Rubinisphaera margarita: one gene and its partners. The protein of the gene in region 1 interacts with the protein of each later gene in a pairwise test. Links are inferred from orthologs where the notes say so. Each region holds a gene or a part of one and is shown in the gene's direction. Other genes may lie near its edges.

Region 1 (9,883 bases):
GGAGAAGGCGGCAGCGAAGAGGGCGAGAAGAACGAAAAAAGCGAGAAGAGCGAAGAGAACAAATCAGAAGAAGCCGCAAACGCCTGATCTGTTCCTGCTGCTCATTGAAGACCGGATCGGCCCGTCGAACAGACGCTTTGCCACGAGGCACTCGCGTTTCTCACGGGCAACGTACGGAGAACCAGGAGCTCAACCATGGCCAGCTTTAACCGGGTCATCCTTGTCGGAAACCTCACACGCGATCCACAGGTGCGTTACACCACCGGTGGAACGGCCGTCAGTGAGATTGGATTGGCCGTCAACCGTCAATGGTTTGACAAACAGTCGAACCAGAAGCGGGAAGAGACCACCTTCGTCGACGTCACACTTTGGGGACGCCAGGCGGAAGTGGCCGGCGAATATCTGTCCAAGGGACGCCCCGTGCTGATCGAAGGACGACTCCAGCTCGATCAGTGGGAAGACAAACAGTCGGGTGAGAAGCGCAGCAAACTTCGCGTTGTCGGTGAGACAATGCAGCTGCTGGGCGGACGTGGTGAAGGCGGCGGTGGTGGTGCAGGTGGCGGCGGACGTCCCGCGGGATCTCAGCGATCTCAAGGGGGCGGAAGCTCGGCTCACTCGTCTCGCGACGATGACATGCCCCCTTCTCCAGTCGACTCCTTTTACGACAGTGGCCCCGAAGACGACGTTCCGTTCTAAAGAACGGCCGAAAAACGACGACGGGAACCGAAGAGACAACAATTTTCGCTGCGTGTTTGCCGATTTCAGGGAAGAACTCAGGAAGACGCGACCAGGCAGATCTATCGATACTTTTACAATCCAGACGTTCAAGGTGTGATTATGCGTCAAGTCAAACGTAGACCAGTTTATTCGCCACGCACCCGAGGTGCGGTCGAATTGCTGCTGGCAGAAAACGTTCCCTCTCTGGGTGAGCAGGGCGAAATCGTTCGCGTGAAGCCGGGTTACGCTCGCAACTACCTGCTGCCTCACGGACTGGCCACGATCGCCACCGATGAAAACAAGAAGGCTGTTGAAGAGCACCGTGCTCGCCTCCAGGAAGTCGAGAAGCAGCGTAAGGGCGGTGCCCGCAAGCTGGCCGAATCGGTCTCCAAGTACTCGGTGACCCTGGAAGCGAATGCCAACGAAGAAGGCCACCTGTACGGCTCCATTCTGGGTGCCGACATCAGCAAGGCCCTGATCGCCGCTGGTTATCCGGTTGAGCCGGAACACATTCGCCTCGACGGTCCGCTCAAGGAACTGGGCATGTACACCGTTAAGCTGCAGCTGCACCCCGAAGTCAGCTCAGACGTCAAAGTCTGGGTGGTGCCCGTCAGCAGCCGAAAGTAAGCATCGACTGTTTGCCGCGGCACGTCGCCTGAACTGACGATGCCCGGACCAGTCGCAGAGAATCCGGGGTGTCGACTCTCTCAGGGATCGACATCCCTTTTTTACGCCCTCAGCGAATACCGAATCCGTTTTCGGACCTCGGCCAACACCGGGGTTGCTGAGTGCCGAAGTCGCCTCGACTTGCAGGAGCGTCCATGTCGACCGACACAAAACAGAATGCGATGCAGAGCCTGACCAGCATGCGTCCTCCCAGCAATGTGGATGCTGAGAACAGTGTTCTCGGCTGCCTGATGCTGGTGAATGATACCGTCGATCAGGTGCTCGGCATCCTGCATGTCGACCAGTTCTACGACGATCAGAACCGCCGGATCTTCGGTACGATCACCGAGATGTACGAGCGGGGTGACCGCGGCATCGATGCGGTCACGCTCGCCAACGAGCTGAGCAAACGCGGTTCTCTCGATTCGGCCGGCGGTGTCGCCAAGTTGCTCGAAATCATGGAGACGGTGCCCCACGCCGCCCATGCCGAGTACTACGCGAAAATTGTTCGGGAAAAGTGGCTCCAGAGGCAGCTCATTTACACCTGCAATGAGATCCTGAAGGAAGCTCACCACTCGCCGGACGATATCAACGATATTCTCTCCCGCTCCGAGCAGAAGATCTTCCAGATCGCCGAGCAGCAGGAATCGCTCAGTCGGATCGACATGCGATCGATCCTCATGGAAACCTGGGACCGCATCAACAGCCGCCGTGACCAGGAAGGAACCGTTAGTGGACTTCACTCCGGCTTCCTCGGACTCAATGAACTGACAAGCGGCTATCAGCCTTCGGAACTCATTATTCTTGCCGCCCGCCCTTCCATGGGAAAAACGGCGTTTGTCTGTAACTCGACCCTGGCCGTTTCCGGCATCGCCAAGAGTGGGGTCCTGCTCTTCAGTCTCGAACAGTCGAAAGCGGAGCTTGCCGAACGTCTGCTCTGTATCCACGCCCGCGTCGATGGTCACAAGGTTCGTCAGGGTAATCTCGACGAGATGGATCACCATGCCCTGCTGGAAGCATCGACCGAACTGAGCCAGTTCCCGATTTACATCGACGACGCCCCCGGACGAACCATGTCCCAAATCGCGGCGGTTTCACGTCGTATGAAGCGCCAGCACGATATCGGCATCGTGATCATCGACTACCTGCAGCTCATCGAAGCCGAGGACAAGAATCAGCCTCGTGAACAGCAGATTTCGTCGATCACCCGGCGACTGAAGTTCCTGGCCAAGGACCTCGATATTCCGGTGATCGCTCTGGCCCAGTTGAACCGAGGCGTGGAACAGCGGGAAGACAAACGACCGCGACTGGCCGACCTGCGAGAATCGGGGGCCATTGAACAGGATGCCGACGTCGTAATGTTCCTGCATCGTCCGGAAGCCTACGATCCGGAGGACCGCCCGGGCGAGGCGTTCGTGATTGTCGCCAAGAACCGAAGTGGTCCGATTGGTGACGCCCACCTGACCTGGGTGAAACAGCAATTGCGATTCGCCGATTACAGTCCATTGTCTCAGCCCGAAGGGGGATGGGTCGATGACGGCTTCTGATTCCCCATCGGACAAAGCCATGCCGGAAGAACGATTCGCCAGTCTCGACAGCCGGGCCGCGATGGTAACCGGCTCGTCATCGGGCATCGGTCGAGCCATCGCGCTGGAACTCGCCGCCGGCGGAGCCGACGTGATTGTCCATTACAACAGCAACCGCGATGGAGCCGAGGAAACGGCCAGGCAAATCCGCGATTGCGGACGAAGAGCGGTTCTGTTGCAGGCCGATCTCAGCAATGAAGCCGCCGCCGGGACACTCGTCGAGGATGCCTTCACGGCTTTTCCTCAGCTCGACATCTGGATCAACAATGCCGGCGTCGATCTGCTGACTGGCGAAGCTCGTGACTGGCCCTACGAGACCAAACTGCAGCGTCTTTTCGAAATCGACGTGCGGGGCACGGTTCTGCTTTCAAAATCGGCCGGCAAGCGGTTCATGGAATCGAAGCGAGGCACGATCATCAACATTGGCTGGGATCAGGCCGAACGGGGCATGGAAGGCGATAGCGGTGAACTGTTCGCCACGGCCAAGAACGCCATTATGGGCTTTTCCCGCTCCCTGGCTCTTTCGCTTGCTCCGGATGTTCGCGTGAACTGCGTCGCCCCGGGATGGATTCGCACCGCGTGGGGGGAAGGCGCCGGCAATACGTGGCAGGAGCGGGTTCTTCGAGAAACGCCGCTCAAACGCTGGGGGACTCCTGAAGATATCGCCCACTGCGTGCGGTTTCTGGTGTCCGTTGAGGCGAACTATCTGACCGGGCAGGTGTTCTACGTTAATGGCGGGGCCGAACGCTGACCCGGCCCGCGGAACGCAGCCTGAATTACCCGGCCGCCGGAACGACCGGGTTGTGCGTCGATGCTCGTACAGCTAAGGAATGACGCTTACGGCAGGATACGTTTTTCGAGAATTCTCTGGTGCATCTCATACCGTTTCTGCATCCGCTCGATGGAGTACATGCGGATCAGCCGACCTTTGTAGAGCAGCCGATTCTGCTCGTCGCGGGAAATTTCGTCACCCACTTCCCGCATGGCCATTCCGGCGTACAGCTGGGCAAAGGTGATTGGATCGACGCCATTCCCCTGCTCCAGATCTTCGATGGCGTCGCCGCCGCCGGTGAGAATCAGGAACGGATTCATTGGGACAGCTGCCGGATTGTAGCGTCCTTCGAGTCGCAGCGTTTCCATGGCCTGGGTGAGAGCTTCTGAGGCCATCTGGATCTGCTGGACGGTTTCGTTCGCCAGCGGGATCGCCTGATTTTGCTCGTCTTCATTGGTGGACGGAGGCTGAGCCGCGGTGTGCGACGGCTGCAAAATGTCCGAAGTTCCCAGGAAATATCCGATTCCGACCAGTGCCAGGGAACAGACGAGCCGCTGAACCATTGATTGAGACATCACGCGCATCACCAGACACCTTAACTCAGAAGTTGCAAAGCAGACTGCATACAAAGATCATGCACCGTGCACATATCGTGACGTGCGGACCGACTGCTTGCAACCCGAACCTGAGTCACCGGGGCGGGATATTTGCGTGTCCGGAACTCCTGCCGTTACAGGCAGATCCGTTCCATATAGTCGATCAAACTTTGCACGGCTGCCGGGACTTCCCGTGTGTGTCCCGCCTTGCAGATCGTTTCGAGGCGATGGGCGACGTCGGTGAGACCGGGATAGCCATAGCCCCCTCCGGCTCCTTTGAGTTGATGAGCGATGCCTTTGAGCATGGCAACATCTCCTTCTTCAAGGTTTGCCAGCAGTTGCATCCGTCGTTCCGGAAGTGCGCCAACGAAGTATTCGAGCAGTTCCTGAAAGTCTTCGTCTGCGGCGTACAGTGACCGTACAGGCGTAGACTGCAAGCTGGCGGAATCGGCGATCTTCGACGTTACTTGAGAATCAGTCAGCATTTGTGAGTTCCCCTCAACTCAGATAATGCACCGCCAGCCAGGCTGACGAACCGGCTCGGGACGAGTCCCAGGCTCGGCCATGGTTCTTGACAGGACCGCTCAGCCCTGCACGCATCTCAAACATAGGCCGAAATTGGTGCGTCGGACGATGACATGCGGAAATCCCCTGAAAACAAATACTGATTCTGCACTTCGGGCCCCAGATGGCGAACAACCCCTGTGTCTCAGACGGCACAACCGACAGCATCCGATCTTGACCTTGAACGGACGATTCTCCTATTAGTCCGCTTCCATTCTGATTGCCACATTCTCTCCAGTCCTGCCTCAATGCGTCTGTTACAGCGATACATCACGCTCGAGCTGCTACGCGTCTTCGTCATGGTCCTGCTGGCCATTTCGATTTTGCTGGTCTTCGTTGGCGTGTTCCAACAGGCGACCGAAAACGGCCTGGGGCCAATGGAAGTGCTGCAGATCCTTCCCTATGTGATCTACAGCCTTCTGCCGATCACCATTCCGGCCACCATGCTGCTCACGGTAACGGTCGTGTATGGACGCATGTCGGGAGACCAGGAACTGATTGCCGCCCGAGCCGCAGGCATTAATCTCCTCTCGCTGCTCTGGCCTTCCCTGCTAATGGGAGCCTGCCTGAGCGTCGGATCACTCGTCCTGACCGACCAGGTCATTCCCTGGTCGATCGACAAGATTCAGGAAACCGTGCTCCTGAAGATGGAAAAGATCTTTCTCGATCAGCTTCGCAGCGATCACCAGTTCATCGACGCCAATGGCGGGCTGGTCATCACCGTGATGGACATCGATGACAAGACGCTCGTCAAGCCGACAATTCGCTACACGACCAAGAACGGACGCACGTTTACCATCCAGGCCGACTCAGCCAACATTCATTTCAACCTGCAGGAGCGGCTCGCCAAGATTCGCGTCGTCGGCGGATATATCCACATGTCTGACGGACGGGGCGCGTGGATTCGTGAAGAAGAATATCCGTTCCCGTTGCCGATGATCGACAAGCAACGCAAGGCGCGTCACATGGCCGCTCAAGACATCACCACCGAGCTGGCCAGATTGAAGGACGTCGAAGAGTATCGGACGTCCGAGCGGGCAATTTCAGCCGCCATGAGTCTGACGACCGGACGTTTCGAAGAGTTCACGATGCAGGACTTCACAGACCTGATTCAGGGCGAAATGGTCGATACGCAACGGCGGCATAAGCTGGCGGCCGAATATCACGGGCGATTCGCGATGGCGGGCAGCTGCTTTTTCTTCGTCCTGGTGGGGAGTCCGTTCTCAATCATTCAGGCCAAGAAACAGTTTCTCACCACGTTCTTCATCGTGTTCATGCCAATCGTGTTCATTTACTACCCGATGGTCATGCTCTCAATGAACCAGGCGAAGAATGGCACTCTCGATGCCGCCTGGGTCATGTGGGTCGCCAACGCGGTCACAGGTGTCGTCGGTCTGTATCTGCTCCGCAGGGTGATGCAGAACTAGAGCGGAGCCGAGAACCTGCTGCCACGCGACCCGGCCGGTTGGACTCTAGATCCCCCGCCGGCCGAATCGACTCCAGTTGACTACGTATCCCGACAGAGCACAACGATCGATCGATCGCGAACTTCGTAGGTCGGCTTGTCCAGAACCTGCCAGCCTGCCGGTTCAGCGATGTCGTGAGGGGACTCGAGAGCGGTATCGATAATCCGCTTCCAGGTGATGGCGGAGCCTTCCATGATCTTGAAGTCGACCGGATTCGGCGAGCCGTTGATCATCACGTACAGGTCCCGACAATCGTGCTGCGTTCCAATCAGACTGAACGCCAGCACCTGAGAATTCGCACTCAGATCGCAATGCCCTTCTGGTCCGTACCAGCTGACTTCGTTCCGCCAGAAGCGGGACCGGCAGATGGAATTGAAAGACTTCCGGAACTCAATGATGAGTTTCGTGAACCGGAAGATATCACCGAACTGTTCTTTGCGGGACCAGTCGACCCAGCTCGTTTCGTTGTCCTGGTTGTAGGCGTTGTTGTTCCCATGCTGGGTCTGCATGAACTCATCGCCCATGCGAATCATCGGGGAGCCATTAGAGATCATCAGCAATGTCAGAAAATTCTTGACCTGCCGCCTCCGCGTGTGCATGACTTCGACGGGAGTTTTCTCTTCTCCTTCGTGACCGCAATTCCACTTGAACTCATGCGAGCCATCCCGATTCTCCTCGCCGTTGTCCCAGTTGTATTTTCCGTGATAGGTGACCAGGTCATTCAACGTGGAACCATCGTGAGATGAGATGTAATTCACCGACTGCCAGGGCCGACAGGAGTGCTGAATGTCATCGGGGAACAGATCGGCACTCCCGTAGATCCGGGTCATGAGTTCGGGAACCATGCCGCGTTCGCCGGCGACGAATCGCTGCAACGCATCGCGATAGCGCCCATTCCACTGCATCCACAGCCAGCCGGGGAACGAATAGCCGAGCTGATAGGTTCCGGCCGCGTCCCATGGTTCGGCGATCAACCGCACGTTGAGGAAGTCTTCGGCTGTGACGATCTGCGAAAAGATTGGCGGTCGATCCATCGAGATTGAACCATCGCTGCGGCGGGCGAAGATCGATGCGAGATCGAAACGGAACCCGTCGACATGCATCTCGTCCCGCCAGTACTTCAGGCTGTCGACGATCAGCTTTTTCACCGCCAGCCTGTTCGCGTCGAGCGTGTTGCCGCAACCGGAGAAGTTCGCGAAGTCCGCCTTTCCGTTCGCGCCGGGGGTCGGCATGTAATACATCGCATTGCCGATTCCCTTGAAGCTGTAGTTCGGGCCGCGATCGTCGCCTTCACAGGTGTGGTTGTAGACCACGTCGAGAATGACTTCGATGCCCGCTTTGTGCAGTTCACGCACCATCGTTCGGAATTCATCCCGGACATCGCGGCTTTCGTGGTTCATCGCGTATTCGTGATGCGGCGCGAAGAAGTTCAACGGCATGTAACCCCAGTAATTCCCTTCGGCCGGGTCGTACTGGAAGACCGGCATCAGCTCGACAGCCGTCACGCCGAGATCACGAAGATGTGGAATCTTGTCGACAATACCCGCGTAGGTGCCGCGTCGGACTTCAGGGACCCCGGAGTTCGGATTCTGTGTGAAACCGCGAACATGCATCTCGTAAATCACGAGATCGGAATCGTGGCGAATATAGTGATCATCACCCCAGTCGAACGCATCGTCGGTGTCGATCACCCCGAGTGGCGCTCGGCCGATGTTGCAGCCGGGCTTCTTGGCCAGCTCCCGGTCGAAGTCGGGCGGGAAGTGGACCGCGCGGGCGTACGGATCGAGCAGGAGCTTGTCGAAGTCGAAACGATGGAACCCCGCCTCGTTCTTCTGAGGGCCGTCGACCCGGTATCCGTAGTAGAAGGCTTTCGGCGCTCGCGACTTCGGAATGCGGCAATGCCAGACCGGTCCGGACTTATTGGCGAAGTGATCGAACTCGTACACCAGCTCCGGGGTGTAGTAGTCGTCCTGGGAGAACAGCATCAGAAGGACCCGGGATGCCTTTTCGGCATACAGCACGAAATTCCAGGCTTCCTGCTTTTCAATCCAGCTGACTCCGGGTGGATCGTGCCAGCCCTCCGTCTGATGCCAGTTAATCATCGTGTTCCACTTCACTGTTTTGGCTGCGAACGTTGTCCTGTCAGTCATGCACCATAGATGACTTGCGGCCAGTTCACCAGTTCGCAATGATGGATCAATGACCGGCCATATGAAAACAAGGAGCCGTTCATTCCCGGTTTCGCCCCGTCCTGCACCCTGTTCCACGGATATCGGAATATGCGACTTCTCGCCTTCACTCTTACAGTGCTCACCCTGGTTCCGTTCGCATCCTCGCTGGCTGCTGATCGTCCGAATATCGTGTGGATCACCAGTGAAGACAACGGCATCGAGCTCGGCTGCTATGGCGACGATTATGCCACGACACCGAACATCGACGCGTTTGCAAAGATGGGAATGCGGTATTCCACCTGCTGGTCGAATGCCCCGGTTTGTGCCCCGGCCCGGACGACCATTATCTCCGGCATGTACCCTCCCAGCATGGGAGCGCAGCATATGCGGTCGCATCTGAACATGCCTCAGGCGTTGAAGATGTTCCCTCAGTATCTGCGCGAAGCCGGCTACTACTGCACGAATAACAGCAAAGAGGACTATAACCTCGAGAAGCCGGGCGAAGTCTGGGACGAGAGCAGCCGCAATGCGCACTGGAAGAAGCGGGAAGGTGACCAGCCGTTCTTCGCCGTCTTCAATCATACGATCAGTCACGAAAGCCAGCTGCGGAAACGACCGCATTCGGCCATTCACGATCCGGCCGGCGTCACGGTTCCGAAGTATCACCCCGATACACCCGAAGTGCGACAGGACTGGGCTCAGTATTACGACAAGCTGACCGAGATGGATGAGAAGGTCGGAAACAACATCAAGGAACTGAAAGACGGCAACCTGCTCGAAGACACCATCATCTTCTATTACGGGGATCACGGCTCGGGCATGCCGCGGCACAAGCGCTGGCCCTACGACAGCGGGCTGCATGTGCCAATGATCGTCTACTTCCCGAAGAAGTACGAGCATCTCGCTCCCGAAGAATATTCGGCTAATGGTGTCTCGGAACGACTCGTGAGTTTCGTGGATCTGGCTCCGACGGTGCTGAGCATCTGCGGGATCGAGCCTCCGAAGATGCTGCAGGGTTCAGCCTTCGCCGGGAAATTCGCCACCGAAGACCCCGACTACATCTATGGGTTCCGCGGACGCATGGATGAACGCATCGACCTGGTTCGCAGCGTGCGGAATGAGCGTTTCGTCTACCTCCGTCAGTTCCAGCCGCATCGTCCGTATGGCCAGTTCGTGCATTACATGTTCCAGACCCCGACCACGCGAGTCTGGTATCAGATGCATCTCGACGGCAAGCTGACACCGGAACAGGATCACTTCTGGCAAACCAAACCGGTGGAAGAACTGTACGACGTCGAAAACGATCCGGACGAAGTGAACAATCTCGCCGGTGATCCGGAATACA
Region 2 (9,878 bases), on another replicon or contig:
TGTCGCCGGGATCGATGAAGCGGTCGATGAACTGCGGGAAGTCGTCGAGTTTCTGCGGACACCTGCCAAATATCAGGCACTGGGCGGGCGGATTCCTCGCGGCGTGCTGCTCGTCGGACCTCCGGGGACCGGGAAAACGTTGCTCGCCAAAGCCGTCGCGGGTGAAGCCGGCGTGCCGTTTTATGGACTTTCCGGATCCGACTTCGTCGAGATGTTCGTCGGCGTGGGAGCGGCCCGTGTACGGGATACATTCCAGCAGGCGATTCAGCGGTCGCCGAGTATCATCTTCATCGACGAGCTCGACGCGCTCGGAAAAACTCGCGGCAGCGGCATGCCGGGCGGACACGACGAACGCGAACAGACGCTGAATGCCCTGCTCGTCGAGATGGACGGTTTCGCCTCCGACCAGTCAGTTATCGTGATGGGAGCCACCAACCGCCCCGAAACTCTCGATCCCGCGCTGATGCGTCCCGGCCGGTTCGACCGCCATGTGCTCGTCGACAAACCGGACTACAAAGGCCGCGAGCAGATCCTCAAAGTCCATGCTTCGCGGATCAAGCTCGACAACAGCGTGAATCTTGGTCGCCTCGCCAAATTGACCCCTGGCTTCTCGGGAGCCGATCTGGCCAACCTCGCCAACGAAGCTGCTCTGCTGGCGGCCCGGAAGGACAAGAAACGGGTGGGCATGCCGGAGTTCGAGGAAGCGATCGAACGCGTCATTGCCGGTCTCGAGAAAAGCACCCGCATCATCGGCGAAGAAGAGAAGAAGCGTGTCGCCTACCACGAATGTGGCCACGCTCTGGTCGCCTGCTGTCTGCCAAAGACTGATCCGGTGCACAAGATTTCGATTATTCCCCGTGGCTTCGGAGCCCTGGGCTACATCCTGCAACGGCCAGCCGATGACCGTTATCTGGTGACACAGAGTGAACTGGAGAACCGCATCTGCGTGATGCTGGGAGGTCTGGCGTCCGAACGAATCATTTACAACGAGCAGTCCACGGGAGCACAGAACGATCTGGAACGTGCCTCTGATCTGGCTCGCCGCATGGTAACCGAGTTCGGGATGAGTCCGAAGATGGGAACCGTGAACTATTCGACAACCCGTCGGTCGCCCTTCCTGGCTGGCAGTGGAGGCTCAGCCGATTACGAGCATGCCCAGGACACGCTGCGGGAAATCGATCAGGAAGTGAAACGGATCATTGATGACTGCATGGCTTCGGTCGCCAACATGCTCACGACGCATCGCGAAATTCTGGAGCATATGACCCGCGATCTGATCGAGATGGAAGTCATGGACGCAGCTCAGCTGGAGAAGATCCTGAACCAATACCCCGATGGTCCGCGGATTCTGTCGACCTCACACATTGATCCGAATATCAATCACGGCCAGGAGATGAGCCTCCACGATCACGAGAAGCCAGCCGAACCGCAGGCCGCCCCTGATTCCGAAGAAGCGTCGGAACCTCCTCAGGGGTCCTGAGTGAATTGTGAATCCCGCCCGGATCGAGTAATTTTCACCAGACTCGGGACGACTCCTGAGCGTCCCGATCGAGCCCCGCCCCGACCGAACTTGCAAAAGGAATCCCCGATGCAGCTTGCCAGCCGTCTGCTTTATTCCGCTGTTGCCCTGACATTTTTCACTGGCGTCTGCCCGGCGGCCGACTGGCCCCACTGGCGTGGACCGGGAATGGATGCGAAGTCCTCTGAAACGGGGCTCAACTGGAACTGGGGCGAAGACGGCCCCGAGCTGGTTTACAATGTCGAAGGCTTCGGCAGAGGCTACGCCAGCGTCTCGATCGTTGAGGGAACGCTCTACACGACCGGCAACACCGAAGATGGCGGTCAGGCGGTCGTCGCCGCCGACGCGGCCAGTGGACGAATCAAGTGGAAGACTCCGGTCACCGAAGCCAATCCGGAACACAGCTATCCCGGTTCCCGCAGCACGCCGAGCTTTGACAACGGCAAGCTCTACATCGTCGCGTCTTCCGGCAAGATCGTCTGCCTCGATGCCAAAGGCGGATCGATTCAATGGGAGAAGGACTTCAAGAAAGAGTGGAACGGCAAGATGATGTCCGGCTGGGGATATTCGGAATCCCCGCTGATCGATGGCGATCGTGTCCTCTGCACACCTGGCGGACCGGATGCGATGATCGTCTGCCTGAACAAGAAAGACGGCTCGGAAATCTGGCGGTCAGCCGTCCCTGAATTCACCGAACCGGATCTTGAGAAACGTGAAGGCAAGGACGGAGCCGGCTATTCGTCGATCGTCGTTTCCAACGGAGCCGGCGTTAAGCAGTACGTTCAACTCATCGGACGCGGCGTGATCGGCATTCGGGCCAGCGATGGCGAATTCCTCTGGGGTTACAATCAGGTCGCCAACGAAGTCGCGAATATCCCGACGCCCGTCACCAAAGGCGACCATGTCTTCGCAACATCCAGCTACGATGGCGGTGGAGCAGTCCTGCTCAAGCTGAGCAAGGATGGTCGCGGCGTGAAGGCCGTTCCGGTCTACTGGCTCGCCAAACGGACATTCAATAACCACCACGGCGGAGTCGTCCTGGTCGACGGCTACATCTACGCCGGCCACAACCAGAACCAGGGTTTCCCGACCTGCCTCGACTTCGAGAGTGGGGAAATTGAATGGGGCGGCGACGGACTTCGCGGCGAGGGCAAAGGCTCGGCTGCCATCGTCTTCGTCGATGGTCACGTGATCTTCCGCTATCAGGACGGTCGTGTCGTCGCGATTGAAGCCACGCCTGAAGAATATCGAGTCAAAGGCCAGTTCATGCCGGTCTATCAGGAAGACAAGAGTTGGGCCCATCCTGTGGTCGTGGACGGTAGACTGTATCTCCGCGAGCAGGACCGCCTGATGTGCTACAAACTGAAGTAAAGCGACGACACTCCGGCCGGGTGGCACAAACAGGAATGTCTATGCCACCGTCCACGGCGACGGAGCTGTCGGGAATTACAGATGCTCAACCGGAAATCAGAATCATGAATGAACGGACCAGGTCCCTGCTCTCGAAGCGACCGCTGATCGCTCCTTCGATGCTCAAGTGCGATTTCGGGAACCTTGAAGCCGATGTCGCACGCCTGGAAGAGGCAGGGGCTCCGGTTCTTCACTGGGATGTGATGGACGGACATTTTGTCCCGAATCTGTCCTACGGAGCGATGGTGATCGAAAAGATGCGTCACCGGACGGAACTGCCGTTTGATGCCCATCTGATGATCAGTGATCCCGCGAAGTACCTCAAAGACTATGTCAACGCCGGCTGCGATCTGATTTCGATTCATATCGAAGCGGTCCCCGAGCCGGGCGAACTGCTGGAGACGATTCGCTCCCATGGCTGCTCCCCTGGTCTCGTACTGAACCCCGGTACGCCGGTCGAACGGATCAGTCCCTGGATCTCGGCGTGTGATTTGATTCTCGTCATGAGCGTGGAGCCGGGTTTCGGCGGCCAGAAATTCATGCCTGTTGCACTCGATAAACTGTTCCTGATCAAGGAGTTAATGCGAGACGACCAGTTGCTCTCCATTGACGGCGGGATCGGACTGGAGACAATTCAGTCTTGTGCCGAGCGAGGAGCCGATACGTTTGTCTGTGGAAGTTCAATCTTCGACCATGAAGACTATTCCGCAGCGGTTTCCGGCCTGTTGGCTGCAATCGATCGCCCTGCCGGCTAGAATACCCCGCCTGGCAGCCGCACCTCGGGTGTGGCTCCAGCTCTCAAAGGAATGACGCCTCAGCCTGCGTGGCTGTCGCCCCATTCGTTGTTTTACAACGGTTTATCTATGTGCCAAATCTTTCTGGTTCGTCCTGGACAAACCGATTATGATTGCCAGCACAGAGTCCAGGGGTCCCTGGATCTTCCACTCAACGAGGACGGATTCCGGGAAGTGGAATCTCTGATCGATTGCCTGGGAGATCGGGAAATCGACTTGATTCTGACCGGCCCGTCGGATCCATCATACGGCACGGCTCAGATTCTCTCTGAGAAGCTCGATGTGCCGCTCAAGTCAACCGAGTTGTTGCGGAACCTGAATCAGGGACTCTGGGAAGGTCTTGAGATCGACGAAGTTCGACGCAAGTTTCCGACCATCTACAAGCACTGGGAAGATGCCCCGAATGAGGTCCTCATTCCCAATGCCGAACCGATCCAGGAAGCGTTGAAACGAATCGACAAATTGTTAAAAAAATACGCCCGGAAAGATCGTCAGATCCTGATCGTGGCCCAGGAACCACTGGCAACGATGTTTGCCTGTTGTGCCGAAGGTCGCAAGGTCAGCCTGCATCACCAGGCCGACACGACGAAACGCTGCGAACTGCAATCGCTGCACGTCCCTGGCAAGCCGGCGCAGAATTGAACGGAATAACGCACTTGTGGGTAAAGCATTGTCGATGACACGAGACGAGGCGGATGCAAACGGGCGGCCACAGAAGCGGGGCGTACCGGAAGGGCTCTGGCTGAAATGCCCGGAATGTCAGTCCACGGTCTTCCGTAAACAGGTCGACCGGCTGCTCGGCATTTGTCCCGAATGCGACTATCACTTCTACGTTCCCGCCCGGACCCGAATCGAGCAGCTTGTCGATGTCGGCAGCTTCGAGGAATGGTTCGCCGACATCCGCTCGGTCGACCCGCTCGGCTTCGTCGATTCCAAGCCCTATAAGGATCGTCTGATCTCCGAACAGAAGAAAACCGGCCTGACAGACGCCTGCGTTACGGGTCGCGGTTATCTTCGTGGACGCCCCATTGTCATTTCGGTCACCGATTCCGCTTTCATCATGGGAAGCATGGGCTCGGTTGTCGGAGAGAAGCTGACTCGCGCCACCGAGAAAGCGACGGAACTGAAGTTGCCACTCGTGATCGTAAGCGGTTCCGGCGGCGGAGCCCGTATGCACGAGGGGATTCTCTCGCTGATGCAGATGGCCAAAGTCTCAGCCGCCCTGGCCCGCTACCATGAAGCCGGAGGTCTGTTCATCTCCGTGCTGACGAACCCCACGATGGGTGGAGTCGCCGCAAGCTTCGCCTCACTGGGCGATCTGGTTGTGGCGGAAGCCAAGGCACTGGTCGGATTCGCCGGCCCCCGCGTGGTTCAGGCCACCGTGAAGTCTCCGTTGCCGGAAGGCTTCCAGACCAGCGAGTTCCTGCTCGCACACGGCTTCATCGATCGCATCATCCACCGCAACGAACTGCGAACGGAGATCGCGTCGTTCATCGACTACTGCGAAATCAAGCCGTAAGTTCCGAACGTCCGTGTCGATTGCAGGCTGGGACTGCCAAAGGCGTATCTCAGTTTTATGGACCCGCAATGCTGGGATACGGCTGCGCCTATCCAGCCTACAGGGCGAGCCGGGACCGCAAGCCAGCGAACCTCACGGAGTCACATTTCCGGCAAACCTGCGACGATCCACGATGTTGCTCATCCCGTGGGACGCCGGCTTCTGGTAAACTTGAGGGACGATCTGGAGAACTCTTCGCAATCCCCGGGCGGGCCAGCCTGAAACGTATCATGGAAGTGCCATGCAACTGTTGAAGAATCTGTTCCAGCGGCAGCCGTCCGGTCCGCCGCGAGTGAACTTGAAATCGCGATTTGAGCTGATCTCCCAGATGGGCATGGGAACAATGTCCAAGGTCTGGAAGGCCAACGATCGCCAATCGCAGCAGTTCGTCGCTCTGAAGATGATCGATCGCGATGCTCTGGAGAAAATGAACGCCCGCTTTCCCGGCCTGTCCCGGCCCGAGGAAGGTGCCGTCGGAATGTCTCTGCAGCACCCCTGCATCGTCAAGACGCTCGAGTACGGCCTGAGCACCGAGAACGAGCCATTCATCGTGATGGAATACATCGACGGTTTCGGACTCCAGCAGCTGGTCGAACTTCAGAACGAAACACTCGAACGGTATCGGATGACCTGGATCATCAAAATGGGCGAGGCCCTGCACTATTTCCACGAACAGGGCTGGATCCATCGCGATTTCTGCCCCAAAAACATTCTCACCACCGCGAATGGTCAGATTAAATTGATCGACTTCGGACTCGCGGTCCCGAATACTGCACCGTTTCAGGCACCCGGAAACCGCACCGGCACAGCCGATTACATGGCTCCGGAACTGGTCCGGCGGCAGAAGACTGATCAGCGAATCGACGTCTATTCCTACGCGGTGACCTGCTTCCAGATGTTCTCCAATCAGCTTCCCTACGTTCGAGGCAAAACGCTGGATCAGATTGTTAAGAACCTCAACCGTCCGCCGAAAGAGATCCGTGAGGTCGCTCCGGGCATTCCCGATTCTGTCGCGCAGATCATCATGAAGGGTCTCGAAAAGAATCCCGATGACCGCTGGCAGTCGGTTCAGGAAATGACGACGGCCTTCCGGGCTCTGGTCCGCAAAAAGCCGAAAAAGGGCTGATTCAACGTGATCAGCTGACAACTCGGAAATTCCGAGACAATGCCGGGGACTCCTGCGGTTCAAGCAGCTATGATGTCTCCCCGTTTGCGGCGTCCCCAAGATCCCACCGCACGCTCTCGATCGCCACTCGCTCCATCCCACGGCTTTCCGGCCGTTCAACACGAAATTCGCCATGCAGTCCAGTAAGCTTCTCTCCTCGCTCAATGCCTCGCAGCGAGATGCCGCGACGACATTCTCGGGACCGCTGCTCGTGCTGGCGGGAGCCGGGACGGGGAAAACTCGCGTCATCACCACGCGCATGGCCCTGCTGATCGGCCAGGGCGTTCCCGCTGAGCGTATTCTCTCAGTCACGTTCACCAACAAAGCCGCCAAGGAAATGACCGAACGGTGCACGAACCTGATCGGTCGCCGCAAGACGAAGCCCTGGATTTCAACGTTTCACTCGCTCTGCGTGCGAATCCTCCGCGAAGAGATCGAACCACTCGGCTTTCGGCAGAACTTCACCATTATCGATCGCGGCGATCAGGAGTCGATGGCCCGGGAAGTGTTGCGTTCGATCCGCGTGCAGGACTCGGCTCTCAAGCCGGGCGATCTGCTTTCGATCATCAGTCGCTGGAAGTCAGCCGGCGTCTCCACCAGCCAGGCTCCCGATGCCGCCACGGACGACCGTGAGTTTCTCGCCGCGATGGCATACCGCAAATACTGCGATCGCCTTCGAGCCCGTAACAGCGTCGACTTCGATGACCTGCTCCTGCTCACCGACAAACTGTTCAGCGAGTATCCGGACGCTCTGAAGCGACAACAGGATCGTTTCGATTATGTCCAGATCGACGAGTATCAGGACACGAACCAGCTGCAATTCCGGCTCGTTCAGGCGATGGTCGCCCCGCATAAGAATCTCTGTGTGGTTGGTGATGATGACCAGTCGATTTATGCCTGGCGCGGAGCCGAGGTGAAGCACATTCTGTCGTTTCAGACCCATTTCCCGACAGCGAAGGTCGTTCGGCTCGAAGACAACTATCGCTGCACCGATGAGATTCTGAACGTGGCGAACCGCCTTGTCAGTTACAATCGGGAACGGCACCGCAAAGTGCTGCGATCGACCAAACCAGCAGTTGAACCGGTCCGCTTCGAGAAGTTTCCCGATGAAGTCATCGAAGCCGAGCGGATTGGGCTCGAAATCAGCTATCTCATCGCGAAACGGAACTGCCAGCCGTCCGACTTCGCCATTCTGTTCCGCACCAACGAGCAGCCGCGGGCCTTCGAATCGGAACTCCGTCGTCGACAGATTCCGTACGTGATTCTCGGCAGCCAGTCGTTTTACGACCGTAAAGAAGTTCGCGATCTGCTGGCCTATCTGCGCGTGATCGTTCAGCCGCGGGACGAATCGGCGCTGCTGCGAATCATCAATACGCCCGCCCGGAACATCGGGACTTCCACCGTCGAAAAGGTGATGCAGCGGGCGATCCTGCAGGGAGATCCCTTTTTCAAAGCCGCCCAGGATGCGACAGCTCGGGGAGACCTGACACCGCGCGTTTCCCAGGCAATTACGAACTTCGAACAGAAAATCGAGGGCTGGCGAAACCGGTTCCTGCGAAGTCCGCAGACATTGGCTCAGTCGTTCCGACAGCTGGTCGAAGAATTGAAGTACCGGCAGGAAGTGGAAAAGCTCTACAAAGAGCCGGCCCAGGTCACCACGCGGCTGGAATCTATCGAGCAACTGGCCGATGCCCTCGACGATTATTCGCGTCGGTCGGCCAAGCCGAGTCTGCATCAGTTCCTCGATGAAATGACGCTCAACGATCGCGACGAATTCGGCTCCGATAACAAGAAAGAACTCGAACGGAACGCTGTCAAACTGCTGACGATCCACAGTGCGAAGGGACTTGAGTTCCCCCGCGTCTATCTGGTCGGAATGGAAGAGGGTCTCCTTCCGCATAAGCGTTCGGTCGAGGGAACGCGGCAGGATATCGAGGAAGAACGACGCCTCGCTTACGTGGCTGTGACCCGGGCTCAGGAGTCGCTGACAATGACCTTCGCCGAAACCCGTCGCAAATGGGGCAAACCGCGAAAGACGATCCCGTCCCGTTTTCTCTTCGAAATGCGAACCGATCAGCAGAACGACGAAGCCATGGCCGAAGAAGAAGCGGCTGCCGAATAGTCGCCTGCAACGGGATGCCTCAGAGGTGTACCTCTGAGTCGCGTCCGCGACAGGAAGCAGGTATCCCGCCGGTCTTGGGGTTAAAGTCGAGGGATTCAGGACGCCGGTCACCGACTTCCTGTGGCTTCGTCCCCGAGACGCACGCGTCTGGGCCATCCGTTCTTCGATGGCATTCTGGATCAGCGACCGCGAATCAGTCGGTGGAAATCGGTTTCCCACGTCCGGAATGCCGCTGGCTTCTCCGCATGGGCGTGCAAATGACAAATTAGCGAACTATACTGATCGCTCGACTTTTTCGACGCTCCGCCGCTCTCACAGCGACTCGCCGGACGCTTGCGTCATCGACATTTTGCAGACTGAATAGACAGAGACCTTACAGAACAATGCCGCAACTCACGATTCAGCCCGGTCAGACGAAAATTGGATTCATTGGGACAGGCGTGATGGGCCGCAGCATGGCCGGTCATCTGATCAAAGCCGGATTCAGCCTCTCGGTCTACTCGCGGACCAAAGAGAAGTCGCAGGACGTGCTCGATCAGGGTGCTCAGTGGTGCGACAGTCCGAAAGCAGTCGCCGAGCAGTCCGATGTCGTTTTCGCCATCGTTGGCTTCCCGAAGGATGTCCGCGAAGTCTTCCTCGGCGAACAGGGAACGCTGGCCGGTGCGAAAGAAGGTTCTGTGCTTGTCGACATGACCACGAGCGAGCCGTCGCTGGCTGTCGAAATTTACGAAGCCGCCAAGGCCAAGGGCGTGCACGCTGTCGATGCCCCGGTTTCCGGAGGAGACATCGGAGCTCGCAATGCGGCTCTTTCAATCATGATTGGCGGCGATGAAGACGTCGTGACCGCTCTGAATCCCTGCTGGGAAGCGATGGGAAAAACGATCGTCTATCAGGGCAAAGCCGGTTCCGGCCAGCACACGAAGATGGTCAATCAGACGCTGATCGCCACAGGCATGATCGGCGTCTGCGAAGCTCTGCTTTACGCCTACAAAGCGGGTCTCGATCTGGAAACGGTGATGAAATCCGTTTCTTCCGGGGCAGCCGGCAGCTGGTCGCTGTCGAACTACGGCCCGCGAATGATGAAGAACGATTTCGATCCCGGCTTCTTTGTCGAACACTTCATCAAGGACATGGGCATCGCCCTGGCGGAAGCTCGTCGGATGCAGATCTCGCTGCCGGGCCTGGCGATGGCTCAGCAGCTCTACATCTCTCTGCAGGCTCTGGGGCACGGTCGCGATGGCGTTCAGGCTCTGGTGCTGGCTCTGGCGGAAATGTCCAAAATCGACTGGAAGAGTCGCTAATCTCCAACA
Region 3 (9,874 bases), on another replicon or contig:
ATCATCCCCCGCCCTTCGGCTCCGAACAACGGCTTGGCGACGACATCTCGTCCCAGTTCTTCGAAGGCGACGAGAGCCTCCTCTGCGGTTTCGCAGCTGATGCTTTCCGGCACCGACAACCCTGCGGCGGCACATCGCGACAGCGTGAGAAACTTGTCGATGGCACACTCAATCGCTTTGGGGGGATTGATCACTCGAACGCCCTGCTGCTCCAGTGTCCAGAGAAGATCCATTCGCCAGATCACCTGTTCGAGCGAACCGGGCGGCATGGCCCGCACGAGGCAGACGTCATAGTCTGTCAACTGCCGTGGAGGATCGTTTTCGGAGAGCGTGCAAACGGAAATTGATCCGGTCGACAGGCGGCATCGCAGTTGATCGAGCGTGAAAACATCGCAGTCATGCCCGCGGCCGTGTGACGCCGCGAACAGTTGTCGATTGAAGTAGCTCTCAGGCTGGCCAAGGACGAGGACACGCATTGCTCAACGAGCCTTCGTCATGCGACCACGCAGCGTGATCCAATCGTAAATCAACGCGAACACCACGAGCAGGATGCCAATGACGATCAGCCATGAAAACGGATTATCGAGGTGAATTCCGAGCGGCGGCGCGGCGGCGCGGGGCTGTCGTTGACCGGGCAACAGCTGCGTCAGGTTCGACTCTTCTCGGTCGAAAAAGTTCACGGCAAAGGTGCCGATCTCGGTCTCGCCGTCCTGGACGGTGTAAAGTCCGACTTCGCGGCGGGGTGGGATCTCGATCGATTCCATGCGAATCAGAGACTTCTCCGTTCCCTCGTGCACCAGCAGCAGATCATTCTCGGCATCGAGCGAAGCCGGTTCGAGCGTGAGCGGAATCGATTCTTCCAGATGAAAGTTCCAGCGGCGAAAGCCCGGCTGACTGTTGCGACATTGTTCGATCAGATTCGTCCAGAAAATCGGCCAGTCCGGGCTCTCGGTGAGATTCGAAGCGGCCAGATCGATATTCATGATGTAGGCATTGGCGGCCGTTCCCGTCTTCTGTCCAAGCAGAAATGTCGATCCCGCGCTGACCAGCGGAACCAGACCATCAGGGGGAGGCTGAACCCCGCCCCAGACGACCCCCCCCAGAACGATTTCGTTCATCAGCGGATGCTGCTTTTCAACCAGATACGGACCGACGAGCATCTTTCCGGTTTCGTCTACGGTCCCCGGATTCAACGGCCCCATTCCCAACCACCACAGGGAACGTTCGGCTGGTGGGGAATCGACGGCCGGCGCCACAATCAGATCCGCGTCGCCCGGGTTTCCGAGCTGGGCTTGGGGCAGCACGCCGAGAATCCGTTGAATCGGCTCGAAGGCCGAGTGATCGGAAGGCAGCGTCAACGCCACTGTCACGAGGCGGACTTCCGGCTCCATAAGAATCAGTTGGTGATCGATTTCAAGCGGATCATTCTCCGCCTCGGCGGTGAGTCGCAGCTGTCCAAGCCCCCCGGGAACAGTCCACTGAAGAGCCGTGTCACGCCCCGGCGTCAGGTCCACGGTCTCTTCGATGACTTTGTGGTCGCCCGCTACGCCCGCCAGCTGAACCTCCTGCTCGTCTTCTCCGAAGTTGACGAGCCGAACGTAAACGGTTCCTTCTCCGGTGTCCGCATCAAACATCCAGCGAGCTGTGGTGATGGCGACGTTGCCGAGTTTCCGGCCGAAGGAGACCGTTTCCATCCGCTCCGGAACCGGCACGGCCTCGCCGGGAAGATGATCGGTCAGAAAGACGAACCTCCCCTCCTCGCCGGCCAGCTGAGCTCCCAGGTCCCAGGTGGAGGCGAAGTCGTGTGCGGGAGCCTGAGGCTGCCATTCTTTCAATGCGTTCAGCATCTCCGGCCACTCGGCTCGGGGGCCGGCCAGCAGCGTTGGTCGCAGTCCGCTTTGCAGAACAGACACCACGCCGCCTCGACCGATGCTCTCTTCCTGTTCGCGAATCCATTCCAGAGCGCGTTCCCGGCTTGATTGTCCGGAACTGACAGCCGCCATGGACGCGGAATCGTCGAGGACAAGAACGAGGTGGTTCCGTGTGAGATTTTCATTGCTGCGGGGATCGGCCAGCAGCAGGGAGATCAGCAGCGCAGCCAGCAGTTCCAGAATGAGGGATCGCGTAATCGGCAATCGTTCGCGGCGGCGACCGGGGGAGTCTTTCTTGGTTTCCTGTGTCCAGAGATGCAGCCCGGCCACCTGCAGCGGCGGAAAGCGACGATGATAAAGATGGATGATCGCGATGACGGGTAAGGACAGCAGGCCGAGCAATCCCCAGGGATTGGCAAAATACATTCTTCATCCCCTGTGTTACCCGGATGCAAACTCTGCGAAATGGATCGACTTGAACGTTTACCCGATGACTGGAAAGCACCCGCGACGGTTTGTCCGGAATGCGTTATCATTTCCGACAAACCTTTGAGTCCGTTGATGACAAACCGCCACCCCGCGGCTGCGACCAGGTGATCATTCATGATGTCGTACACCATCCGTCCGGCGGAAACAACTAACGAACGTCGGCAGGCGTTAATGCTGCTGATGCACGAAGCGGATCGGCCGTCGCCCGACGAGGACATCGCTGAGGCACTGAAACAGGCCGATCGCGGCGAGATCGATTTGTCGCATCTTCTTATCGCTGCGGCCGACGAACAGGAGACGGAACGGAAGTTCGTTATTTTCGGCTCGATCCTGATGATTGTCCAGCCTGACGCCACCGGCCTGACCTGGGCTCCGATGCTTTGTGACGAGATCGCGACACGAAAAGACTCTGCGGCGATCCACAACGCGCTCATTGAAGCGGAAGTGCAAAGAGCCCTGGAAGCCGGTTGCACGTATCTGCAGGCCAGTGTCGGCTTGAAACAGGACGACCGGGCGGCGAGTCTGCTGAGGAATGGGTTCGTGGAACTGGGCAACATGGCTTTCATGCAGCGGCCATGCCCACGCGGCCTACAGAGCCTATGGCGATCCAGCGACAGCGGATCCGACGTCGAGCTCATCCCCTACTATCTGGCGATCAACGACGAGCAGCTGGCCACACTCATCGAGCAGACCTACGAAGAATCGGATGACTTCCCGGAGTTGCAGGGATATCGGACCGGCCTGCAGGCCGTTTTGTCACATCGAGAACAGGGAGAGTACCAGCCGAATCAGTGGTACGTCATTCGCACGAACAGGGAACCCGTCGGCGTGCTGTTCTTTTCCGGTCACGAAGAGGTGGGACAGGTCGAGTTAATCTATGTGGGAATCATTCCCCGATTCAGGAAACAGGGGATCGGAAAAAAAGCGATTGCACTGGCGTTGAGTCGGCTGGACGGCGAAAAGAAAACCGTCTTTCTCGGCGTCGACATCAGAAACCGGCCTGCAGTAAAGGTTTACAATTCGCTGGGCTTCATCTCCATCACGACTCAGCGCGTCTTTTATCGAATGGTGCAAAAACAGTAGCGGGAAACCCACCATGTTTTGGACATCGACCGAGAGTCCACTTCAGCGACTGCAGATGCTGCAATCTCATACCGTGGAAGACCTTTCGCACTGCCGCCGCTGGTCTCCAAAATCTGACCTTCTTAATCTCATTTTTACATTTGACAGACCGCCGCAGATCGATAGGATCAGTCCCGCTGAGTGAGAACTCCTGAGACCTCGCAACGAAGCTTTCCCCGTTCCCGTCGATCGACAAAGAATGGGAATTTTCCGAAAGTTTGCACAGTTTCAGGACCCTCCGGCCGGTCGGCCGGATCAAGCCTTTCCGTCATTATTTTACTTGCCGACGTAATCATCTAACGATCATCAGAATCCAGTCCTGCAGAGCGGTTTTTCTGTTCCTGCCCGCTGGCGTTCTGTTTGCTCGGAACTGAATCCCGGGAAATAGACTTAGCGAACGAGTCTATCAGGGTCACCCGCTGTACAAGGATGTGATTTCAATCACAGTGCTCCCTTGATCTCTGTCTCCGCCTGCGGACAGATTCTCTGAACGGACCTGCCAGGGTCCTGATCGTGGTCGTTGATCATGTCGTACATGGGGACGCACGATGCCACCCGAATGGAGTCATTCGAGCCATGAAGTTTCCACAACTGATAATGAGCCCTGCAGTCGACTGGCCGAACAGTTCCAGCGACGACTGCGAAGTGTCATCGGGGAACTGCGCTACGAAAAATGGTTTCACAATCGCACGACCGCGTCCATTGCAGGAGATGTGCTGACAATCGGGGTGGCCAGTCCATTCCTGATGCAATGGATGCGAAAAGAGTTCCAGCAGCCCGCCATGCTGGCCGCCCGGGAGTCTCTCGGTCTTTCCGCACAGGTTCGGTTCGATGTCGATCCGGCAGCAGCCGCACAACTTGCGGAGATGCAGGCCCGTCTCGACACTGATTCCACAGCAGTAGAGTCGCCGGCCAGTGCGACAGTTCCGCCAGCGACAGTTCCGCTGAACGGAGCGACTCCCGCTAGTGATGCGCGACGGGATCGACCAGCCGCCAATCGCCTCGCGCCGCGTCGACGCCGCTTCGCCAGCCTGGATGACTTCGTCACCGGGTCGACCACGCACGTCGCGCACTCGATCGCCAAAATCGTCGCCGAGCACCCCGGCGAGCAGTACAACCCGCTTTACTATTATGGTGGAGTCGGGATTGGCAAAACGCATTTGCTCGAAGGGATTCACCGCGAGGTTCGGAAGCACTATCCGGACTGGAACGTGTTGTCACTCACGGCTGAAGCGTTCGGCAACTACTACACGAAGGCGCTGCAGGAGCGATCGCTTCCCGCCTTCCGAAAGCGGTTCCGGTCGGTCGATGTGCTCATCGTTGATGACATCGATTTTCTGGATTCCAAGAAGGGATTCCAGGAAGAGTTCTGCCATACGTTGCAGGAGCTGATTTCGTACGGGCGTCAGGTTGTGCTCGCAGCCGACCGGCATCCGCGGATGCTGACGCATGTTCGTCCGGAACTGAGCACCCGGTTTCTTTCCGGACTGGTCACGCGGCTCGAAGCGCCCGATCTGGAAACTCGCAAACAGATCGCATCCCGCCAGTGTATGAAAATGTCTCTGCCGGCCACCGAAGATGCGATCGAGTTCGTGGCGACCAAGTTCTCTCGAAACGTGCGGGAACTTATCGGAGCGCTGAACTGCCTGCAGACTTATCATCATCTGACGAAACGGACCGTCGGCATCACTGCGGCCCGGGAGGTGTTGAAAGATCTCGAACGTGACTGCATGCGAATCGTGCGGGCGACCGATATTCAGCACGCTGTCTGCAATTTGTTTGGTGTGCAACAGGAAGACCTGATCTCACCGCGCCGTTCCCGAAACCTGTCGCAGCCCCGAGCCGTGGCCATGTATCTGACCCGCCAGTGGACACAGGCTGCCTATCACGAAATCGGCAAGCAGTTTGGCGGTCGAAATCACAGCACGGTGATGTCCGCCGAGAAGCGGATGAAAGAAATGCTGGCTCGGAACGAATCGATCCAGATCTCGACCCGTCAGTGGTCGACTCAGGAAATCGTCTCCACACTCGAGGAACAACTGCAGGTCGGCTGACCGCCCGCTCAAGGCGGTCAGGCTTCGGACCGAGAGTTGTCGAGTTCGAGCCGGGGTTCATCCATCCGGAAGGTGAGTACGCCGGAGAGCAGGACGACGCCGGAGATCACAACGAAAATGACATGGTGATTCCAGTCGATGAGATACCCGACCACCGGCGCGAGGAACAACGGTGCCGCCATGCAGACGTTGAGCGTGCTCAGATAATGCGGATGATGTTCTTCGTGGACCAGTTCCAGCACATAGTTGAACATGGTTTTAATCGTCACCGGCGTTAATCCGAGCATCAGGAAGGTGATGGCATACCAGATTCGCTGATCGGGTTCGAGAACTTCCGAGAGTGTGAGCGCGACAAGCGGAACCAGAGCCATGGCGAACGTTTCACAGCGGATCACAATCCGGTAGCCGTAGCGATCGCCGATGTATCCGGTGATCCAGCTGAAGACCCCGACCGAAAGGTTCTGGAGAATGACCCAGATCATCAGGTCTCGCGGCCCCGCATTCAGCACGGAACGTCCCAGCCATTGATAATGCGGGAACAGCAGCATCGTCGACATGAAAAGCATGGCCACGACCGCGACCCGCTGCATCGAACGCTGTTCCCGGAGGGTCCGCCAGACGTTGCGAAACAGTCGTCCCGGATGCGATTCGGCCTGTCCTCTCTCCCCGCGAGGTTCGTGCACGAACCAGAGCAGGAATGACGAGAGGAGAAAGCAGAGCGATGTGACGCCAAAGATGCGGGCGAAGCCGCGGCCATCCGGGAGGGCCAGCCAGTCGGCGAGAAAGAACCAGGCTCCGGCCATCGCGACCAGTGACCCCGCCATTCCGGCCAGCGACATCAGTCGCCCCCGGCGATGCGGTCGGATCAGTTTGCCCTGAAGGGTATTGAACGACAGCTGGTTCACTCCCGTGGTGGCGAAGAACATGGCGTATAGAATCAGAAAGACCACTGGCAGCCACGGCATCGGTTCCCGACCGAGGTTCAGGCAGAGAAACGCCAGGACGCCGAACAGAAACGCCATCAGCATCGAGGTGTTCATCAGCATCCGGGATTTCAGCGGAGCGTTTCGCAGGCTGGCCGACGCCAGCACCGGGGCGACACTCTGGCTGATGCGATTGAGGACCGGCAGACAGCCACGAATCCAGCCGGCTCCGGCGATGGTATCGAGAAAAGCCGGGATGATGACCGTTTCGGTTTTGAAGATCCACGCGAGACGCAGCAGAACGTGGTGAGCGGCCAGAACGAGCAGGTTTCTCAGCTCCCACTTTGCCTTTTCTTCATGCGCATCGACGACGGCATCGGTTTGGCGCAGTACAGCGGGAGGCGGCAACGGGAGGCCCGTCGCTGTTTCGTTCTGACTCATTCCATTACTCTTGGTCTATCGAAGCGATCGCTCGGGAGGCTCCTGATGCGATCGACTGAAGGCGGGAGAACAGCCGCGATCTGACGACTGAAGTGACCTCGAGTCTGAGGAGATCGTCGAACCCTGTCCAGAGTTCAGACTCTTCGGTTAACGATAACGTAACGCAGCCGCCGCAGAATTATAGACCGCTTCCGAGTCGAGACGTCCATGAAACTCACATTCCACGGAGCCGCCGGCGAAGTGACCGGCAGTCAGCATCTGCTCGAATCGCAGGGGCGCAAGATCCTGTTCGACTGCGGCCTGTTCCAGGGGCGGCGAGCCGAGTCGCGTCTCAAGAACGAGAAGTTCGGTTTTGATCCCCGTGATATCGACGTTGTCATTCTCTCCCACGCCCACATCGATCACAGCGGAAACCTGCCACGACTCTATCGCCTCGGCTTTCGCGGCCGGGTCTTCTGCACCCCCGCCACAGCCGACATCGCTGAGATCATGCTCCGCGATTCGGCCAAGATTCAGCAGGAAGATCAGCGATATCTCTCGCGGCACCTTAAACGAGGCCATCCGCCGATTGAACCGTTGTATGACCAGGACGACGTGAACGGCCTGATGGAACTGTTCGAGCCGCTGGAGTTCGATGTGCGTCATGAAATCAACTCCGAGTTTCGGATTCGCTTTCTCAACGCCGGTCACATTCTCGGCTCGGCCATCACGGAAGTCGACCTGGAAGAAGACGGCGACTGGAAACGGATTACGTTCAGCGGAGATCTGGGACGACGTGATCTTCCGCTGTTGCCCGATCCGAGTCCGATCGAACGCTGCGATGTGCTGATCTGCGAGTCGACCTACGGAAACCGGGTGCATCCTCCGAGCAGCGATATCAAGCAGGAACTGCTGCGGATCATGAAAGAAGCTCTCGCCGTTGGCGGCCGTGTGATCGTCCCGGCGTTCGCGCTGGGGCGGACGCAGCAACTCGTCTACTTTTTGAATGAGCTGTACAACTCGGGCCAGCTGCCGCCGATTCCGGTCTTTGTCGACAGCCCGCTTTCATCGCGACTGACTTCGACGTATCGGGACCATCTCGGCAGCATGGACGACGATGTCCAGCGAATGCTCGTCGATGACCTCGACCCCTTTGGCTTTCCCTGGCTGCGTTACATTCAGTCGCCTACCGAAAGCAAGGAGTTGAACGATCGCGAAGGGACGATGCTCATCATCGCATCGTCCGGCATGTGCGAGAACGGACGGGTCGTGCATCACCTCGTTCATTCCATTGCCGAGGAGCGGAACACCGTCGTCCTGATGGGCTTTCAGGCCGAGCATACCGCCGGACGCCGAATTGCGGAGCGACGAAAGACGGTTCGCTTCTTCGACCGCGACTTCCGGCTCAACGCCCACGTCGAGAAACTGGAAGGTCTCTCCGCTCACGCCGATGTGAACGACTTCCGCTGGTGGTTTGAGCAGGCCGTCAACGCCGGTGGAGTCGGACAGGCTTTCCTGGTTCACGGCGAACCCGAAGCCGCCACCGCACTGGCCGACGTCGTAAGAGACTACTGCGACGAAGATCCAATCATCCCTCAACGCGGGGAAAGCTTCGAAGTCTAGAGCGAATCGCTCGCCCGTATGTCCGCATAGACTCGAGTTTTCGCCTGAAACGCGGCAACTTATGCGGACGGAACGGCTACACCATTAAGTGAACTGCTCGAGCAGCAAGTTCAAGATTCGACTGCGGGCGTTTGCAGGAGCAAACTCAGCAGGGCAAGAAAATGGTGCACATGCGACTGCAGGAGAAGCATGAAAATGCTTTGAACTGCCAGGACGAGGCGTCAGCCAGCGATGACTTCACCCTCGACGGCCATTCCCTCGTTGAGGCTTCGGGTGAGAATGACGAGTGGTGATGTGCGTCGTTGGAGGCCGATCAGTTGAACTGGGGGATGACGACGCCGCTGCGGCGTTTCGGGCGGGCCTGAGGCGTGCCGGGTTCCGTCGCGGGGCCCTCGGCTTGAGGATCGTCGATACCGAGGGCGACTTTCAGTTCGATCACAGGCTCCGGATCGAGATAGCGATTAACCAGTGCCTGCGCTTCCTCAGCCTCTTTACGAACCTGGCTGGCGGCAACACGGTTGCCAAGTGCTTCCAGTCGGGTTTCCGCCGCCACGCGAATCAACGTCACCTGCCTGGTGAACAGTTCGGCATTCGGCAGTGTTTCCATCTCTTCGAACAACGCTTTCGGGTCGACCTCCTGCGGTTCGTCGATCAGCTTGCGGATGGCGGCCATCAGTGTGGCTCGTTTGGCCGTTACGCGGAGCAGTTCCGCCTTCAACTGCCCCAATCTTGTCTCGGCTTCGACGCGAGCGGAATCATCGGGCACGGTCAGGTCGATGCTCGCTTCGCTCCCGAGCAGATACGGCACCCGGGCCACGACAACGTCTTCGCTCATTACTTCCAGCTTCACGAGTTCGGTACCAAGTTCCTGAGAAATCTCACTCGACTTGAGTTGAAAGCGGCCGTTGCGATCCGCGAACCGAACCACTGAAGGAACAATCGGTTTCCGCGGCGCCTTCCCATCTTTGTTCTCCGTCTTCTCCGCCGACGGTGCGGCTCTCCACGGAGAAACCAGGACGCGAGCCAGTTGAAAGTCGCGGATGAACTCCCCTCGCGTGCTCACGTGAGTCGCGGACGTTCCGAACCGGCGGGACACCTGATAGGCCATCACTTCCACGCGCCGCCGGGATTGCGGAATCGCGTTGCGAAAGGCCGAATGGATCTGCATCTCGACAAAGGCTCGATTGCGATCGCTAACTTCGAGATACGTCCACGGCAACTCCTGACGCGTAATCAGGTTGCCGTCGCGATCGAAGTACAGCAGCAGGACCTTGAGCATGTCTCCGGGTTCGAGCAGAGCGAACGACTGATCGATCACGCCGAGTTCGCCTCCCATTAACGTCCCGGCGACCACTTTGAAATCAACGTCGCG

The links.
Region 2: the proteins of dnaB (region 1) and L1A08_RS07635 interact in binary tests that used the Escherichia coli proteins (3 or more experiments, as listed by UniProt). The link is inferred for Rubinisphaera margarita from one-to-one orthologs.
Region 3: the proteins of dnaB (region 1) and dnaA interact in binary tests that used the Escherichia coli proteins (3 or more experiments, as listed by UniProt). The link is inferred for Rubinisphaera margarita from one-to-one orthologs.

What each region holds. Positions count from the first base shown.
Region 1 is NZ_JAKFGB010000007.1:179,329-189,211, forward strand. Bases 816-3,734 are described here. They hold dnaB (replicative DNA helicase), read left to right. Parts: upstream 816-1,538; coding sequence 1,539-2,930; downstream 2,931-3,734. Other genes in these bases: rplI (50S ribosomal protein L9), read left to right, coding at 838-1,344; L1A08_RS03015 (SDR family NAD(P)-dependent oxidoreductase), read left to right, coding at 2,917-3,720. Also shown: rpsF (30S ribosomal protein S6), read left to right, coding at 1-87; ssb (single-stranded DNA-binding protein), read left to right, coding at 196-696; L1A08_RS03020 (hypothetical protein), read right to left, coding at 3,807-4,316; L1A08_RS03025 (Hpt domain-containing protein), read right to left, coding at 4,472-4,822; L1A08_RS03030 (LptF/LptG family permease), read left to right, coding at 5,150-6,328; L1A08_RS03035 (glycogen debranching protein), read right to left, coding at 6,409-8,469; L1A08_RS03040 (sulfatase-like hydrolase/transferase), read left to right, coding at 8,647-9,883. UniProt on the Escherichia coli protein: The main replicative DNA helicase, it participates in initiation and elongation during chromosome replication. Travels ahead of the DNA replisome, separating dsDNA into templates for DNA synthesis.
Region 2 is NZ_JAKFGB010000010.1:97,137-107,014, forward strand. What follows is about bases 6,160-9,073. They hold L1A08_RS07635 (ATP-dependent helicase), read left to right. Parts: upstream 6,160-6,579; coding sequence 6,580-8,568; downstream 8,569-9,073. Other genes in these bases: L1A08_RS07630 (serine/threonine protein kinase), read left to right, coding at 6,160-6,407; L1A08_RS07640 (NAD(P)-dependent oxidoreductase), read left to right, coding at 8,850-9,073. In the rest of the region: ATP-dependent zinc metalloprotease FtsH, read left to right, coding at 1-1,480; L1A08_RS07610 (PQQ-binding-like beta-propeller repeat protein), read left to right, coding at 1,589-2,890; rpe (ribulose-phosphate 3-epimerase), read left to right, coding at 2,932-3,684; L1A08_RS07620 (histidine phosphatase family protein), read left to right, coding at 3,793-4,365; accD (acetyl-CoA carboxylase, carboxyltransferase subunit beta), read left to right, coding at 4,400-5,242; more of L1A08_RS07630, read left to right, coding at 5,523-6,159; more of L1A08_RS07640, read left to right, coding at 9,074-9,869. UniProt on the Escherichia coli protein: Rep helicase is a single-stranded (ss)DNA-dependent ATPase involved in DNA replication; it can initiate unwinding at a nick in the DNA. It binds to ssDNA and acts in a progressive fashion along the DNA in the 3' to 5' direction.
Region 3 is NZ_JAKFGB010000014.1:101,386-111,259, forward strand. Bases 3,374-6,283 are described here. They hold dnaA (chromosomal replication initiator protein DnaA), read left to right. Parts: upstream 3,374-4,030; coding sequence 4,031-5,536; downstream 5,537-6,283. Other genes in these bases: L1A08_RS13275 (GNAT family N-acetyltransferase), read left to right, coding at 3,374-3,443; L1A08_RS13285 (MFS transporter), read right to left, coding at 5,554-6,283. In the rest of the region: L1A08_RS13265 (ATP-grasp domain-containing protein), read right to left, coding at 1-476; L1A08_RS13270 (vWA domain-containing protein), read right to left, coding at 480-2,297; more of L1A08_RS13275, read left to right, coding at 2,475-3,373; more of L1A08_RS13285, read right to left, coding at 6,284-6,900; L1A08_RS13290 (MBL fold metallo-hydrolase), read left to right, coding at 7,108-8,502; L1A08_RS22740 (hypothetical protein), read left to right, coding at 8,673-8,795; L1A08_RS13295 (hypothetical protein), read right to left, coding at 8,816-9,874. UniProt on the Escherichia coli protein: Plays an essential in the initiation and regulation of chromosomal replication. Binds in an ATP-dependent fashion to the origin of replication (oriC) to initiate formation of the DNA replication initiation complex once per cell cycle.